DNA from 4 places in the Vogesella perlucida genome. Region 3 is predicted to be linked to each of the others. Evidence: predicted binding sites of a transcription regulator. Region 3 holds the regulator's gene; each other region holds the start of a gene.
What was found. The regulator FNR, encoded in region 3, switches genes on or off when oxygen is low (the NO sensors DNR and NnrR bind a similar motif). The targets are predictions, from matches to a motif close to TTGATNNNNATCAA.
Positions count from the first base shown of each region.

Region 1: a site for FNR is predicted at 2,022-2,035, ahead of ACZ9XP_RS11525 (DUF3149 domain-containing protein). Genes of this name have one in related genera too.
Region 2: a site for FNR is predicted at 2,384-2,397, ahead of ACZ9XP_RS16890 (ribonucleoside triphosphate reductase). Genes of this name have one in related genera too.
Region 4: a site for FNR is predicted at 2,683-2,696, ahead of ACZ9XP_RS07230 (NAD(P)H-dependent flavin oxidoreductase). Genes of this name have one in related genera too.

Region 1 is NZ_CEETRO010000007.1:55,577-59,826, reverse strand. Features, by position in the region: gene ACZ9XP_RS11535 (cytochrome ubiquinol oxidase subunit I) at 1-884, shown strand, start outside; gene ACZ9XP_RS11530 (cytochrome d ubiquinol oxidase subunit II) at 881-1,891, shown strand; gene ACZ9XP_RS11525 (DUF3149 domain-containing protein) at 2,107-2,235, shown strand; gene ACZ9XP_RS11520 (cyclin-dependent kinase inhibitor 3 family protein) at 2,486-2,983, shown strand; gene ACZ9XP_RS11515 (ArsJ-associated glyceraldehyde-3-phosphate dehydrogenase) at 3,006-4,016, shown strand; gene arsJ (organoarsenical effux MFS transporter ArsJ) at 4,020-4,250, shown strand, end outside.
Region 2 is NZ_CEETRO010000015.1:4,044-8,293, forward strand. Features, by position in the region: gene ubiT (ubiquinone anaerobic biosynthesis accessory factor UbiT) at 1-377, opposite strand, end outside; gene ACZ9XP_RS16880 (U32 family peptidase) at 364-1,287, opposite strand; gene ubiU (ubiquinone anaerobic biosynthesis protein UbiU) at 1,278-2,276, opposite strand; gene ACZ9XP_RS16890 (ribonucleoside triphosphate reductase) at 2,472-4,214, shown strand; gene nrdD (anaerobic ribonucleoside-triphosphate reductase) at 4,211-4,250, shown strand, end outside.
Region 3 is NZ_CEETRO010000011.1:92,452-96,701, forward strand. Features, by position in the region: gene hemN (oxygen-independent coproporphyrinogen III oxidase) at 1-1,402, opposite strand, end outside; gene fnr (fumarate/nitrate reduction transcriptional regulator Fnr) at 1,513-2,253, shown strand; gene ACZ9XP_RS15420 (NAD(P)H-dependent oxidoreductase) at 2,305-2,760, opposite strand; gene ACZ9XP_RS15425 (DUF1853 family protein) at 2,757-3,659, opposite strand; gene ACZ9XP_RS15430 (RNA methyltransferase) at 3,663-4,250, opposite strand, start outside.
Region 4 is NZ_CEETRO010000004.1:115,487-119,736, forward strand. Features, by position in the region: gene ACZ9XP_RS07225 (aldehyde dehydrogenase family protein) at 1-1,325, opposite strand, end outside; gene ACZ9XP_RS07230 (NAD(P)H-dependent flavin oxidoreductase) at 1,446-2,621, opposite strand; gene ACZ9XP_RS07235 (response regulator transcription factor) at 2,768-3,343, opposite strand; gene ACZ9XP_RS07240 (hypothetical protein) at 3,525-3,806, shown strand; gene ACZ9XP_RS07245 (LysR family transcriptional regulator) at 3,851-4,250, shown strand, end outside.

The DNA of each region.
Region 1 (4,250 bases), on a different contig from region 3:
TGAACTCATGGATGCAGACCCCGGCCGGGGTAGAGGTCATCGCCGGCAAGGTGCACGTGCAAAGCTGGCTGGCGGTGATCTTCAACCCGTCCATGCCCTACCGCCTTAGCCATATGCTGCTGGCGTCCGGTCTGACCGTGGCGTTTCTGGTAGCGGGTGTCTCGGCCTACCGCTGGCTGCGCGGCGACCGCGCCGCTGCCGTGGCGCACACCCTGAAAACCGGCGTAGGGCTGGCCGCGCTGCTGATTCCGCTGCAGGTACTGGTGGGCGACATGCACGGCCTGAATACCTTCCACCACCAGCCGGCCAAGCTGGCCGCCATAGAAGGCGTGTGGCACACCGAGCGCGGCGCGCCGCTGCTGCTGTTTGCCCTGCCGGATGAAACCACGCAAAGCAACCGCTTCGAGGTGGGTATTCCAAAGCTGGCCAGCCTCATCATCACCCACGACCTGAATGGCGAGATTCGCGGCCTGAACGAGTTCCCCAACGCGCACCCGCCGGTCGCCAAGGTGTTCTGGAGCTTCCGCGTGATGGTGGGGGTGGGCATGCTGATGCTGGCGGTAAGCTGGCTGGCGTGGTGGCAGCTGCGCCGTGGCGCACTGTCGCCATGGCTGCTGCGTGGCCTGGTGGCCATGACCTTCTCGGGCTGGGTGGCCACGGTGGCTGGCTGGTACGTGACCGAAATCGGCCGCCAGCCGTGGCTGGTGACCGGCATCCTGCGCACCGCCGATGCAGCCTCCAGCGTAGGTAGCGGCATGATTTTGTCTACCCTGCTGATGTACCTGTTGCTGTACGCCGTGCTGCTGGCCAGCTATGTGTCGGTGGTGTTTTATCTGGCGCGCAAGGCAGCGCCTGCGGCCAACCCTGAAGGAGTACAGCCATGAATGCCGAACTGTGGTTGCCGGTGATCTTTGCCGGGCTGATGGCGCTGTCCATGCTGATTTATGTGGTGCTGGACGGCTACGACCTGGGCGTGGGCGTGCTGCTGCCGCTGGGTAACGACGAAGAGCGCGACGCCATGATCGCCAGTATCGGCCCGTTCTGGGACGCCAACGAAACCTGGCTGGTGCTGGGCGTGGGCCTGCTGCTGGTGGCGTTCCCCATGGCGCACGGCATTATCCTGGGCGAGCTGTACCTGCCGGTGGCCATCATGTTGCTGGGGCTGATTCTGCGCGGCGTGGCGTTTGATTTCCGCGTGAAAGCGCAGGCGCACCACCAGCCGGCGTGGAACCTGGCGTTTGCTGCCGGCTCGCTGCTGGCTGCGCTCAGCCAGGGGGTGATGCTGGGGCGCTACCTGACCGGCTTTGCGCCGGGGGCGGGAGCCTGGGGCTTTGCCCTGCTGACCGGCCTGGGGCTGACCGCCGCCTACGTACTGCTGGGCGCTGGCTGGCTGATCATGAAAAGTAGCGGCCCCTTGCAGCAGCGCGCTACACGCTGGGCGCAGTACGCGCTGGCCGGTACTGCGCTGGCGGTATTGCTGGTGTCGGTGGCCACACCGCTAACCAGCAGCCGCATTGCCGCCAAGTGGTTTGTGCTGCCGGACTTCTTGCTGCTGTTGCCGCTGCCGCTGATTAGCCTGGCGCTGTTCGGCCTGCTGGCCGCCAGCCTGCCCAGGTTGGCCGCACGCCAGCGCGCGGGGCAAGACAGCCTGTGTTGGCTGCCGTTTGCGTGCACCGTGGGTATTGTGCTGCTGGCGTTCTGGGGCCTGGCGTACAGCGTGTTCCCGGAAATCGTCATCGGCCAGCTGGATATCTGGCAGGCCGCCAGCGACCCCGAAGCACTGTGGGTGATTCTGGCCGGCGCAGCCGTGGTGCTGCCCACCATTATTGCCTACACGGTGTTTGCCTACCGCGTGTTCTGGGGTAAAGCAGGCAAGCTCAGTTACAGCTAGAAAATATTGCGCCAAATCAAAAGAGCAGGGTTTATTCCTGCTCTTTTTTTATTTTTATCATGGACTTAAATCGCATGGTGTCTGCCGGGCGCACAAATACGATACGTTACATTTTGATAGAGCGATTCGCTTGACTTGGGTCAAAGCCCCTAGGAAGGGCAGGGGTAAGATGGCTGCATCCAGATCGAATACCGGGCTGCCGGGGGAGCAATATCATGGAACTGTGGAAACAACTTCTCTCTGACGACGTAGGTTTGCTGAGCATTATCACCATCACGGTGACGACCATCATCGTGTCGACCTGTATCGCCATCTTTATCAAAAAGACGCACGACGACAAATAAGCTTTAAATGCATGCCGCGGCATGTGTGTGTGATTTCCTCTTGATGTGTGTGTGTTTGGGGGTACGGTGGTGGGCCGTACCCCTTTTTTTATGGTTTTTGCCATCGTCTGCTCTGCTTGCCGGCATCGTATCCCGCCTGTGTGTTCCCTTTCTGCGCCACTTTCCCGCTCTCTTCATTTTTCTGTCACATGGCTGGCCTAGACTTCATTTCAATTATTCTTGTAATATTGATTTTTGCCGGAGCCCAGACATGACTCACCCCTTCGACACACTTGCCATCCCCGCTGTGGATGGCCGATTACTGCTGACACCGTGCCCCGGTACCCAGGCCGCCAGCCTGGCCCAGGCGCTATCCACCCTGCAGCAGGCCGGTGCCAGCGGCGTCATTAGCCTGATGCCGGCTGCCGAGCTGCAGCAAAACGGCGCCGATGGCCTGGGCGATGCGTGCGGCCAACTTGGCCTGGCCTGGTTTCACCTGCCGGTAGCGGACGACCGCGCACCGCTGGCCGATTTCGATAGCGCCTGGCAAGCCGCCGCGCCCGACCTGCTGGCGCGGCTGCGTGCTGGCCAGTGTCTGGCCATTCATTGCAAGGGCGGGTCTGGCCGTACCGGCCTGATTGCCGCCCGCATCCTGATTGCGCTGGGCGTGCCGCGCAGCGATGCCATCGCGCAGGTGCAGGCGTTGCGGCCCAAGGCGATCCAGCACCCGGTGCACCAGGCGTGGATCGGCCAGTACGACGCCGTTTAACTTTTTAGCGAGACACCCCACCATGACTATCAAGATCGGTATCAACGGTTTTGGCCGCATCGGCCGCCTGGCACTGCGTGCCGCCTGGGCCTGGCCCGAGTTCGAGTTTGTCCACATCAACGACCCGGCCGGCGATGCAGACACCCACGCCCATCTGCTGAATTTTGATTCGGTGCACGGTCGCTGGGGTCACGAGGCCAGCGCGGTAGACGGCGCCATCGTCATCGACGGCAAGCGCATTACCGTGAGCCACAACAAAGCCATTGCCGATACCGATTGGCGCGGCTGTGATGTGGTGATCGAAGCCAGCGGCAAGATGAAAACCGTGGCCGTATTGCAGGCGTATCTGGCGCAGGGCGTAAAGCGCGTGGTGGTGAGTGCGCCGGTGAAAGAGCCGGGCGCGCTGAACGTGGTGATGGGCGTGAACCAGCAGCTGTTCGACCCCGCCGTGCACCGCATCGTTACCGCCGCCTCCTGCACTACCAACTGTCTGGCGCCGGTGGTGAAGGTGATTCACGAAACCTTTGGCATTCGCCACGGCAGCATCACCACCATTCACGACCTGACCAATACGCAGAGCATTCTGGACCAGCCGCACAAAGACCTGCGCCGCGCCCGCGCCAGCGGCATGAGCCTGATCCCCACCACCACCGGCTCGGCCACTGCCATTGCCGAGATCTTCCCCGAGCTGCGCGGCCGCCTGAACGGCCACGCCGTGCGCGTGCCGCTGGCCAACGCCTCGCTTACCGACTGCGTGTTCGAAGTAGAACGCGCCACCACGGCCGAGGAAGTGAACGCCGCGCTGCAGCATGCGGCCAACCATGCTCTGCAGGGCATTCTGGGCTACGAGGCGCGCCCGCTGGTGTCCATCGATTACCGCACCGACCCGCGCTCGTCCATTATCGACGCGCTGTCCACCATGGTGATCAACGGCACGCAGGTGAAGCTGTACGCCTGGTACGACAACGAATGGGGCTACGCCAACCGCACCGTAGAGCTGGCGCGGCTGGTGGGCCTGGCCGACCAGGGCTAAGCCATGCCAGCCCTGTCCACGCTAACGCCGGCCATCCGCCAGTACCTGCTGGTAACGGCCAACTATTGGGCGTTCACCTTGACCGACGGCGCGCTGCGCATGCTGGTGGTGCTGCACTTTCACCAGCTGGGCTACGCACCGTTGCAGATTGCCGCGCTGTTCCTGTTCTACGAGGTATGCGGCGTGGTGACCAACCTGGTGGGCGGCTACCTGGGCGCGCGGCTGGGCCTGAAC
Region 2 (4,250 bases), on a different contig from region 3:
TTTTTCACCCACAAACCCAGCTCGGTATCGCCGCCGATGTCGATACGGCGCTGGAAAAATAGCGTATCCGGATCTTCCTGCCGCCATAGCAGGGCCAAGTGATCGGCCAAGTCAGCGTGCAAGAAAAAGTCAGGGGCTGCAAGCCGCGGGCAGGCACGAAAGGTACTGCCATCGTGCCTTAGTGATAGCACTAGGCCTGCATCACGTACACCAACAAGGAACGTGCGCTGTTGCAGCATAGGGTCATCCAATGGAATCAGACCGCGCCAACCCATGAGGTTCAATGCCTGTGCCAGCAACTGGCTTGCAACTGCATCAGGACAAGCGCGCAACAAGCGTGCGGCCAACTTACCGAAACGGGGATCAATAGCAGTCATGGCGCACTCCGTGAAATTGCATACCGGGCTGTCGATGCCAGAAGCCATTGACCAGCGGTGCGGGTGCCAGACCAGCTAGCGGCATGCCAGCCGGTTCGCCACGCAAACAGGCGGCTGCCCATTGGACCACCTCAGCAAAGTGCTGGCTATGCGGGCTGAGGCGAATAGCATTCACACCCGACGCAGGCAAGGCATCCAGCTCATCAAGCAGACTGTGGCAGGCGGCCGACTGTGTCTGGGTACCATTAATTTGCAGGAAGCCCTGCTGCTCGCGGGTGAGCAATGACATCCCGTCCGGATGCGCCAAACAACGAAACTCGCAGCTGTCTTTATGGAGTCCTTCATGCCGCGCGGTAAAACAGCGCGATGAAAACGCCAGCGGCATCCGCCCCCATGCAAACACTTCGGTATCGAGCTGCGGCAAGGCATGAGTAATAGCCTGCACTCGCTGTGCCGGCATTTCTAGCGGCGGCACCCAGCGCTGTGCTCCCCAGCGCTGGTACAGTGCCAAGGTAGCGGCGTTATAGATGTTGAGGTGTGGGCCAGCCACAAATGGCAGGCCACGCTGCTGCAGCATGCCGACAGCGCCGGTATCGTTGGCCTCTACCAGTACACCAGCCCCATCGATCAGCCGGCGCAGGCGCTTGAGGTCAGATTCACTCTCAAGCAAACCCTGACTGGACAGCACGGCTTCTTTACCAGCAGCCTGCAGATCCGCCGCCAGACCCAGCCAGTCGTCTACCTTCAATTGCTGGCGGCGCGAGCACACCACCTCACCCAGATAAATGCGGTCCACAGGCCACTCTGCCGCGTCAGCATAAAAGCGCATCACTTCGTCGCGCGGCCAGAAATACAGCAAGGGGCCGATGGCCAGCTGTAGTGGTAATGCGGTATGTCGGCTTACTTCCATGGTCTGCTGTACGCCCCCAGTGTCACTTGTTGTCCTTCGGAAACCCGGCCCAGTTGCTGCATCAGCGCGGCTGGCGGCTGCCAGCCAGACCGGCGTGCCTCGTCCAGCGCCTGGCGCAGCGTGCGCGTTACCTGCGCCACGTAGGCTGGGCTGCGTTGCCGCCCTTCTACCTTGATGGCCGCTACGCCCATGTCGATTAGCCTTGGCAACAAAGGCAGCACGTTGAGGCTGGTAGGCTCTTCCAGCGCGTAGCCCAGGCTGTCGCCCACGTGAAAGCGCCCCTTGCACAGCGTGGGGTAGCCACGCGGCTCGTCGTGGGCAAAATCGTCGATCAGCACCCCGTTCAGACGTGCCTCGGTACCGTTGGCGTGTGGCAACCAGCGCACGTGACGGGCTGGCGAACATACACCGTGGGTATTGGGCGATTCGCCGGTGGCGTAGCTGGACAGATGGCAACGCCCTTCCGCCATCACGCACAGGCTGCCAAAACCGAACACCTCGATTTCCACCGTAGTGCCAGCTATCACCTGCGCCACCTGCTCCAGGCTGAGTACGCGCGGCAACACCGCCCGCTGCACGCCAAACATACGCTGCGCCAGGTTGATGGCTTCGTAATTGCTGGCCGAGCCTTGCACCGACAGATGCAGGCGCAGCTGCGGGTGGCGCTGGCTGGCGTAATCGAGCAAGCCGAAATCGGCCAGGATCACCGCGTCCACCGCCAGTGCTGCCGCCTCGTCAACCGCCGCGCGCCAGCGGGCTTCTTCGCCGGCCTGGGCAAAGGTATTGATGGCCAGCAGCACCTTCACCCCGCGCTGGCGAGCGTAGCGCAGGCCTTCGCGGGCGCTGGCGGCATCAAAGTTGAGCCCGGCGAAATGGCGGGCGTTGGTGTCGTTGTTCAAGCCCAGATAAACGCAGTCGGCGCCGTGATCCACGGCGGCCTTCAGGGCGGGCAGGTTGCCGGCCGGACAGACCAGCTCTGGTAGCTGCATGGTGTAACCCTCCGTTCAAGACGGGGCGACCTTACGCGGCGCGATGGCGGCGCAGCCTTGCCCCATATCAAGACTTTCGGGGAGCCCGCCCTGCGGCGCTAGCACGCTTGATAACGATCAAGAAAACAACATCTAGTAATTCAAAAGAAAAATTTAACTATATATTGCACTTAATTACATCAGGAGCCATGCGAAATGCATTCAAAACCCCTCACCGCCGGCCACGTGGACGCTGTGAGCACCGTGCGGGAATACCTGAGCCGTGCCGACTGGCGGGTTCAGGCCAACGCCAACCAAGGCTACAGCCTGGGCGGTATGATCCTTAACATGGCAGGCAAGCTCAGCGCCGAATACTGGCTGAACGCCGTGTTCAGCGCCGACGCAGCGCAGGCCCACCGCCACGGGGACCTGCATATCCACGACCTGGACATGCTGTCCGGCTACTGCGCCGGCTGGTCGCTACGTACGCTACTGCAGCTGGGGTTTTCCGGCGTCGGTGGCAAAGTAGAGTCGGCCCCACCACGTCACCTTTCCAGTGCCTGCGGCCAGATCGTGAACTTTCTGGGCACGCTGCAGAACGAGTGGGCCGGCGCCCAGGCATTCAGCTCGTTCGATACCTATCTAGCACCGTTCATACGCAGGGATGAGCTTGACTACCTCCAAGTGCGGCAATGCCTGCAGGAGCTGGTATACAACCTGAACGTACCCAGCCGCTGGGGGACGCAAACACCGTTCACTAACCTCACGTTCGACTGGGTGTGCCCCGACGACCTGCGCGAGCAGATTCCGGTGATCGGTGGCGAAGAAATGCCGTTCCGCTACGGCGACTGTGCCGACGAGATGGCAATGATCAACCGCGCTTTCATCGAGGTGATGTTGGCGGGCGATGCCCGTGGCCGCGCGTTTACCTTCCCCATCCCCACCTACAACATCACCCGCGATTTCGACTGGTACGGCGCCAACACCGAGTTGCTGTTTGCCATGACCGCCAAGTACGGCCTGCCCTACTTCCAGAACTTCGTCAACTCCGACCTGCAGCCGCACATGGTGCGCAGCATGTGCTGCCGCCTGCAACTGGATCTGCGCGAACTGGCCAAGCGCGGCAACGGCCTGTTCGGCAGTGCCGAACAAACCGGCTCAGTTGGCGTGGTTACCGTCAACTGCGCACGACTAGGTTACCTGCACGCCGGCGACGAAGCCGCGCTGCTTGCCGCCACCGACCGCCTGCTGGCGCTGGGCAGCGAGGTGCTGGAAGCGCGCCGCGGCGTGGTGCAACAGCACATCGATGCCGGGCTGTATCCGTACACCAAGCATTACCTGGGCAGCCTGCGAAACCACTTTTCCACGCTGGGGGTAAACGGCATCAACGAGATGATCCGCAACTTCAGCGCCGGGCAAGACGACATCAGCAGCAACAGCGGGCACGCCTTTGCTTGCCGCTACCTGGATCATATCCGCCAGCGCATCGTGGCCATCCAGCACGACACCGGCCATCTGTACAACCTGGAAGCCACGCCGGCCGAGGGCACCACCTACCGCTTTGCCCGCGAAGACCGCAAGCGCTACCCCGGCATCCTGCAGGCTGGCAGCGCCAACAAGCCGTACTACACCAACTCCAGCCAGCTGCCGGTCGGCCACACCGACGACCCGTTCGCCGCGCTGGCGCACCAGGAGGCACTGCAATCGCGCTATACCGGCGGCACCGTGCTGCACCTGTACATGACCGAGGCGGTGTCCAGCGCCGACGCCTGCCGCCAGCTGGTGCGCCGGGCGCTGGAAAACTTCCGTTTGCCCTACATCACTATCACTCCCACATTTTCCATCTGCCCGCAACACGGCTATCTGTCTGGCCGCCACGAGTTCTGCCCGCGCTGCGATGCCGAACTTCTGGCGCGCAAGACCACCGCTGCGGCCAACACTGAAGGAGCTATCGCATGACTCAACCTACCACCGATACACGCCCGCTACTGGACG
Region 3 (4,250 bases):
TCGTCTGCGAATAACGCGCCTTGGTTTCGCGCTCGCGCAGGTGGCGGTCGAAAATCATGGCGATATTGCGAATCAGGAAACGCCCCTTGGGTGCCACCATCAGAAAATCACCGTCAAAGGTCAGCAGGCCTTCGCTCTGGAACGCCCGGATCTGCGGCAGCTCTACCGCAAAATAGTCGGCGAAATTGATGGCAAAGGTCTGCTCGATCGCCTCTACCGACAGCGAGAAGCGGCACATCAACGCCTGGATCACGCTGCGACGCAAAATATCATCCTGCGTCAGCGTCATGCCGCGCAGCACCGGCAGGCGGCCGGCATCCAGCGCGGCGTAATAGGCGTCCAGCTCCTTCTCGTTCTGCGTATAACACGGCCCCACCTTACCGATGGACGACACGCCCAGACCGATCATGTCGCAGTCGGCATGCGTAGAGTAGCCCTGGAAGTTTCGCTGCAGGCGGCCCTGCTGCAAGGCACGCGTCAGCTCGTCGTCCGGCTTGGCAAAATGGTCCATGCCGATAAACACATAGCCTGCATCTGCCAGCTGGCGGACCGAGTTTTGCAGGATATCCAGCTTGGTAGCCGATGTGGGTAAATCCACCTCGTTAATGCGGCGCTGCGGCATGAACACCGTAGGCAGATGCGCGTAGTTGTACAGCGCAATGCGGTCTGGCGACATGGCAATCACGCGGCTTACCGTGTTTTCCAGCGAATGCGCGGTTTGCTTGGGCAGGCCGTAGATCAAGTCCACACTGATGGACTTGAAGCCGGCTTCGCGCGCGGCATCCATCACCACGCGGGTTTCTTCCTCGCTCTGGATGCGGTTCACCGCCTCCTGCACCACCGGGTCGAAATCCTGGATACCGATGCTCATGCGGTTGAAACCCAGCTGTGCTAGGTGCAGCACGGTGTCGCGGCCAACCTTGCGCGGGTCGATCTCGATAGAGAATTCCCCCTCCGGTAGCAGCTCGAAATGCTCGCGAATAATGCCCATCACGCGGTCCAGCTGCGCATCCGACAAAAAGGTCGGCGTACCGCCGCCAAAATGCAGCTGGATCACTTTTTCACGGCTACCCAGTTTTTCCGCCACCAGGCGAATTTCCTTTTCCAGGTAATCCAGGTAGGCATCGGCGCGGCTTTTGTCTTTGGTAATGATCTTGTTACAGCCGCAGTAGTAGCAAATGGTGTTGCAGAACGGCACATGCACATACAGCGAGATCGGCCGGTGGTTAGCACCGATCGCACGGTGCGCCAGCCACTGCTCGTAATCACTCACCCCGAAACCGGCGTGAAAACGGTCGGCGGTGGGGTAGGACGTGTAACGCGGGCCAGAGCCTTCCAACCTTTCGATAAGTTCTCTATCGAAAATACACTGTGTCGGCATGAAATTTGTGGTGGGTGTCATATTGAATCTGGTTGGAAAACCGGTGGTGGGCTGGTAAATTTGCGCAATTACCACTTTTCTTGCTTTGACGCGTATCAAGCAAGCCCGCTTGCTTGGCGAAAACACACTATATGACTGACCACACACACCCAATGCACGCACTCAAAGTGTCGTGTTCCAACTGCAGCCTGCGAGAACTGTGCCTCCCGGTAGGCTTGAACCGCGATGAAATGGCGCAACTGGACGCCGTGATCCGTCAAAGCCGACGTCTGAAACGTGGCGAATACCTGTTCCGCTCTGGCGAGGGCTTCCGCTCGCTGTACGCGGTGCGTACCGGTTACTTCAAGACCTGCGTCTCCAGCCAGGACGGCCGCGAACAGGTAACCGGCTTCCACATGTCGGGCGAACTGATGGGTCTGGACGGCATTTCGTCCAACCTGCACGGCTGCGATGCCATCGCACTGGAAGACAGCGAAGTCTGCGAGCTGCCCTTCAACCGCATGGAAACGCTTGGCCGTGACATCCCCAGCCTGCAGCACCATTTTTTCCGCCTGATGAGCCGCGAAATCGTGCGCGACCAGTCGGTGATGTTGCTGCTAGGCAACATGAAAGCCGAAGAACGCCTGGCCGCTTTTTTGCTGAATTTGTCACAGCGCCTATCAGCTCGCGGCTTTGCGGCCAACGATTTCATCCTGCGCATGAGCCGCGAAGAAATCGGCAGCTTCCTGGGGCTAAAGCTGGAAACCGTCAGCCGTACCCTGTCGAAATTCCAGCAGCAAGGCTGGCTGGTGGTAGACCACAAACACATTCAGCTGGTGAAACCGGAAGAACTGAAACAGCTGGTAGCCGGCTGCTCGCAAGCACAGCACTGATCACCCGCTACGAATGCCAAACGCCCCTTCCGGGGCGTTTTGTTTTTTGGCCTACAGCATGCCGATGGACAGCGCCGCCGCCAGGGTAGCGCCCAGCTCGGCAGCCGCGGCAAGGTCCGCCGTTTGTGGCACGCCGCGTACCAGCAGTGGCGGGTAGGCCTGCCGCCAGCCGTAGCCGCGTGCGATGCGCTCGATGGCCTGCTGTGCCCCCAGGCCATCATTGCCGGCACTAATCAGCACCGCGTACGGCAAGCCGGCAACTTTGCCCTGGGCCGGGTAGTAGGTACGGTCGAAAAAGTCTTTCAGCGCGCCGGCCATATAGCCAAAGTTTTCCGGTGTGGCCAGCAGCAGCGCATCGCAGGCCAATAGCTCGTCAATACCCGCCTGCAGGGCTGGCAGGATGCGTACTGCCACGCTGCCGTTCTCCCCCGCTGCGGCGGCCGCCGCTTGGGCCAGCTGCAAGGTATGGCCGGTCTGGCTGCTCCACAGCACCAGCAGCGTCTTCATGCGGCCAACCTGGGTAGCAAGGTGGCCAGTAAGTCAGGGTCTGGCCAGCTATCGGGCACCACAAAACCTCGCGCCACCTCCTGCCAGATGCCCTGCGCGTCCGGCAGCAGCTCGGCCAGCAGCCAGGGGCCATCGGCCTGCGCCAGCTGCGCGCGCATGGCGGCCAGGCTCTGCGTGACCGCTTCCTCTGCTTGCGCCGGACCTAGCCATTGCAAGCGCGGCAGGGCCAGCCAGCGGCTATGCGGATGCTGCTGCGGCCAACCATCCTGCAAACGGCACCACCAGCCACGGCAGGCTGCGGTATGAATGGCGGGGTGGGTGTCGGCTGCATCGGCAGGGAAAAACAGCCAGCCGGTCAGGCGGCTGCAGGGGATTACCTGCTCGAAACCGGCGGGCAGCCTGGCGGCGGAGTGCTGCGCCAAGGTGAGCTGGCTGGCCAGCTTGTGGTATTTCAGCCACCAGGCGTCGCGCAGGCCGGGGCCGACCAGCGCATACGGGGCGCTATCCAGCTGCAGGTAAAACTTGCTGGCGGCTTCCAGGTGATACGGTTCGCCTTCTATGCGTAGCAAAAAGTCAAACTCGCCCACTGTGTGGGTGCCGTCGCGTACCGGCAGGTTGGCCGCTACCAGCGCGATATGCGGTGCGTGGCTGAACCAGTACGCCAGCAGGGCTTCGGCGTATAGCCCCAGGCGGCGCGTAGGGCGTGCTGCCAGCCACGCCAGCAGCGGGCCGGGGTCGGCATCCAGCGCCAGCAGCTGCGGCCAACCTTGTGGCCCCAGCAGGCGCTGGCAGCTGATTTCCACACCGCTATGCCAGGGTGGCGGCGCCGTCAGCAGGTAGGCAAGGTCGCGCACCGGCTGGCTGCGCAGCTGCGCGCACTGCGCCAAGCCGGGCAGCATGGCTTACTCGCCCTGCTTGTCGCGCGGCGGCAGGCTGCCGTCGGCGACGCGCTGCACCTGCTTGAAGAAGCCGCGCAGGATGTCGATTTCTTCGCGCAGTACGCCAGCGCGGTTGAACAATGCACGCATGCGGCGCATCAGGCGCTCGCTGTTGCGGCGCTCGTAGTAGCCGATGGCTTCCAGCGTGTTGTCCAGGTGGCCGCACATGCTTTCTACCTCGGCCATGCTGGCGGCCTCGCCTTCGGCTTTCAGGTAGTTCACATCCACACCGGTGTGGCTGAACAGCTCGTAGGTCATCACCTGTACCGCCATGGCCAGGTTCAGCGAGAAGTAGTCCGGGTTACCTGGCACGGTTACCAGGCGGTTGCACATTTCTACTTCTTCTATCGACAAGCCGAAGGTTTCATTGCCGAACACCAGCGCTACCTGCTCGCCCTCGCGTGCGCGGGCAATAAGCTCGGGCGCGGTTTCGCGCGGGGTGGACAGCGGCGTGGTGAGCTCGCGGCGGCGGCTGGTCAGCGCACAGGCCACGGTCACGTCCGACAGCGCCTCGGTCAGGCTGCTGACCACCGTAGCGTGCGCCAGTACGTC
Region 4 (4,250 bases), on a different contig from region 3:
AACTCGTACAGGCCGAACTCGGACAGCTCGCGGCCGTAGCCGGACGCCTTGACCCCGCCAAAGGGCAGGCGCAGGTCGGAGCTGGTGTAGCGGTTGATGAACACCGCACCGGCTTCGATCTCGCGCCCCAGCTGCCAGGCGCGCTCGACATCGGCACTGAAGATGCTGGCACCCAGGCCAAACGGCGTGTCGTTGGCCAGGCGCAGCGCGTCGGCCTCGTCGCGGGCGCGCAGGATGGTAGCCACCGGGCCGAACACTTCTTCCTGGTACACGCGGCAGGCGGGGCTAACGTGGTCCAGCACCGTGGCGGGATAAAAGAAGCCGGCACCGTGCGGCATGACGCCGCCGGCCAGCAGGCTGGCACCCTGGCTGACAGCGTCCAGCACCTGGGCGTGCAGCGCCTCGCGCAGGTCGGCGCGCGCCAGCGGCGCCAGCGTGGTGTGGTCGTCTGCCGGGTGGCCGGGGCGCAGCGCGGCCACGTGTTCGAGAAAGCGCGCGACAAAGGCGTCGGCAATCTCCGGCACCACAATCATGCGCTTGGCGGCGTTGCAGCTCTGGCCCGCGTCGCGGTAGCGCGAGTGGGCGGCTTCTTGCGCGGCGGCGTCGATGTCAGCGTCGGCCAGCACGATAAACGGGTTGCTGCCGCCCAGCTCCAGCACGGTTTTTTTCAGGTGCCGTCCGGCTAGCGCCGCCACCTGGCGGCCCGCGGTGGTGGAGCCGGTAAACGCGACCGCGTCGCAGCCTTTGATGGCGTCTTCGGCCATGTCATGGTTGATCCAGGCCACGTCCAGTACATCCAGCCCGGCCTCGTGCACGATATCCAGCAGCAGCGCGGTGCACTGCGGTACCGACGGTGCCGGCTTCACCAGGCAGCCGTTGCCAGCCATCAGCGCCGGAATGGCAAAGCGCAGCACCTGCCACACCGGGTAGTTCCACGGCATGATGGCCAGCACCAGGCCCAAGGGCTCGAACGCCACGCCGCTGCGGCTGGCCTGGGTGGGAATGTCTTTCGGTGCCAACAGCGTGGGCGCCAGCTCGGCGTAATAGCGGATCAGCTGCGCCGATTTGTCGATCTCGGCCAGGCATTCGCGCTCCAGCTTGCCCACCTCCAGCGATACCAGCGCCGCCAGTGCGTAGCGGTGGGCGCTGAGCGCGTCGGCCAGGCGCAGCAGGCGTGCGGCGCGGGTGGCGGTATCGAGGTGGGCCCAGGCGTGCTGGGCACGGCGCAGGCTGGCCAGCTGGCTGGCCAACTGTTCATGGCTGCTGATGGGGCGGGTAAAGACGACTTCGCCGGTGGCGGGGTTACAGCTGGTGAAGGCGGTCATGGCAGGGCGTAGTAAAGGGGTTACATGACAGAAGCAGCCCACTGTAACAAATGCGGCCAACCCTGACCACGCTGCCGCAGCACGGGTAAGGTTGGCCGCACGGTATGCGGAGCTTGCCGTTCAGGCGGGCTGCAGGTCCAGCGGTTTTTCGCCGGTCAGGAAATAGTGCATGGTTTCGCTGGCGCTGCGGATGGCGTCGCCAAACGGCAGCGGGTCAGCGCCGCGGAAGAACAGCCCCTTGCTGACTTCACCACGGAAGGCGGCGGCCAGTTTGAGGTCGATGCAGAACTGGCCCACCTTGGCCAGCCCGTCGCGCAGGCCGCAGACGGTCAGGCAGTTCAGCGCCTGGGTGCAGCGCGCCGGGTCGGCCTTGGCGTTGGCCTGTAGTTTGTCTTCGCGCTTCAGGTAGCTTTTCAGGAACGGGGTCAGCACGCCGCGTGCCGGCAGCCCGGCCACCGACATGAACTCGGCAATGTCGTCACGGCTGGCGCCAGCCAGTGTGCGCTTGAAGTTGATATGGGCGTCGCCGTCACTGGTCACGGCAAACGCGGTGCCGATCTGCACCGCACTGGCGCCGTACGTGTTCAGGTAAGTCTGCACTTTTTCGTGGCTGTTTACCCCGCCGGCCACAATCAGCGGCACGCGTTCGCGCTCCAGCCCCAGGTCTTTGAACAGCGCGAAGGTTTCTTCCAGTACGCGGGCAAAGTCAAACTTGGCATCGCCTACGTCGCTGATGCGGGCTGCGCCCAGGTGGCCGCCGGCGTGGTTGGGGTGCTCGATCACGATGGCGTCCGGCAGGCGCCCCTTTTTCATCCAGCGTTTGAGCACAATGCCGATACCACGCGATTCGGACAGGATGGGAATCAGCGCTACGTCCGGGTGGCTGGCGGTCATTTCCGGCAGGTCCAGCGGCAGGCCGGCTCCCATTACCACTGCCTGTGCGCCGGATTCGCAAGCCTGGCGTACCAGCGCGGCGTGGTTGTCTACCGCCTTCATCACGTTTACCGCCACCATGCCGTGGCCATCGGCACGCTGCAGTGCGCCTTTTATTTCGCGGTCCAGCGCAATCAGGTTCAGGCGGTTAATGCCTTCCTGGCCCTGCTGGTTGGCCGCATCGGCCATCAGGTCGTCGTGCAGGTGGCGCAGGTCTACGCTGGCCACGGTACCCAGGCCGCCGGCACGGGCCACGGCGCCGGCCAGCTGTTTGGCCGAGATACCCACGCCCATACCCCCTTGTACGATAGGCAGGAGTTCACGACCACGGATAACGAGGGGGGAAAAAAGTGAGCGGGGCATGCGTGCTTTCAACAGAAATAGAGTAGGCGCACGATTGTGATAAGCGTAAAAAAGCCGTGCGTTGACGTGGGTCAAGCACGGCCGGATAGGGCAATGTCCTGTCTAGGGCCTGCGCCGCAGCAAGAAATAGTGTTAGCAGGCCCTCATCAGGCCGCCAGGCCTTTCTGGATGCCCAGCACAATGGCGTGGGTACGGTTATTGGCCTCCAGCTTGCGGATGATGTTGGCCGCGTGGAACTTCACCGTACGCTCGCTGATGTCCAGGATGGTGGCAATTTCCCAGTTGGTCTTGCCGCGCATCATCCAGTGGAAAATGTCTTTTTCGCGGTGCGATAGCGGGTTGCTGCCACTGCTTGCCGGTGCCAGACGCTGCAGGGTGGGGTGCAGGTGTGGCAGCAGGCCGCCCAGCATGCGCAGGGTGGCGGCGTCGTCGGCCTGGCGCGGCTGCACGTACAGCAGCGTGGCCTGGCCATCACGCTGCATGGCAAAGCAGGCGGTAGCGGGGCTGGTATGCGCCAGCCAGGTAAATTGCACCTGGCTACCGATATCGGCTGGCAGGCGCTGCCAGTCGTGGCTATGGCAGGCAGCGGGTTGGCCTAGCGTGCGCGGGGGGGCGGTCCAGCCTTGTGGTGTGGCCGAGCCATGAATAATCCATAGGGCAGCTACCGCGTGGTCGCTGCCTAGCGTGTGCAGGAAGGTGTGAAGTTCTCTCTCGTCTGCCATCTGCGGGAGGCTGTGAATCCACTCGAGCAGCTGGCAGAGCTGAGTGTGTGACAGACCCGCGGAGATTGAGCCAGAAGCAAAAGGTATCCCTTTCGACATGCTGTTCCCCTGTTATGTTTTATGTATTGAACGCTTATCTTAACCAAGGGTCGAAGCTGTCCCAAGGTTTCTTCACTTAGGCATGAGTAAAGCTGATGGGTGCTATCTGGCTGGGTATTGCCGTCACGGAAAACCGGCCTTTGCGCCCCTGGTGCTTGTTGCAAAAGCGCATCATTTTGAAAACTGGCTGTTTGGACGGGGAGACACTGGCCTAATGGCGAGTCACTGTGGGCATTGCCACGTGATAGGAAGTCATTTGACAGGAAACACGAAAATATCTTTAAGTGAATCTGGTTTTGTCCTATTATTTGTCAGCGAAACTGTCAATTTTGCCAAGCTTTACCCCAAGGCCATTTTTAAATAGGGTGTTTTACCCCACCCGCCATATGTCATCTGCGAGATTGCCCAATGGATACATTAAAAGCGCTAATGGTCTTCATGACCACTGCTGAGAACGGCAGCTTTTCCGATGCTGCTCGCAAGCTGGGCGTCTCGCCAGCTGCCGTCAGCCAGAGCATTGCCCGCCTGGAGCAAGAGCTGGAAGTACGCTTGTTCAACCGCACTACCCGCCAGCTGACACTCACCGAAGACGGCCGCCGCTTCTATGCTCAGTGTCGCGGTCCGGTAAATAACCTGGATTCCGCCATCAACCAGCTGAAAGCCAGCCGCGACGAACCCGCCGGCCACCTGCGTATCAGCTTGCCCAATGCCTTTGGCCGCCGCTTCATCCTGCCGCTGATGGAAGAATTTTGCCAGCGCTACCCGAAGATCCGTGTGTTCTTTGGTATGGACGATCACTTTAGCGACT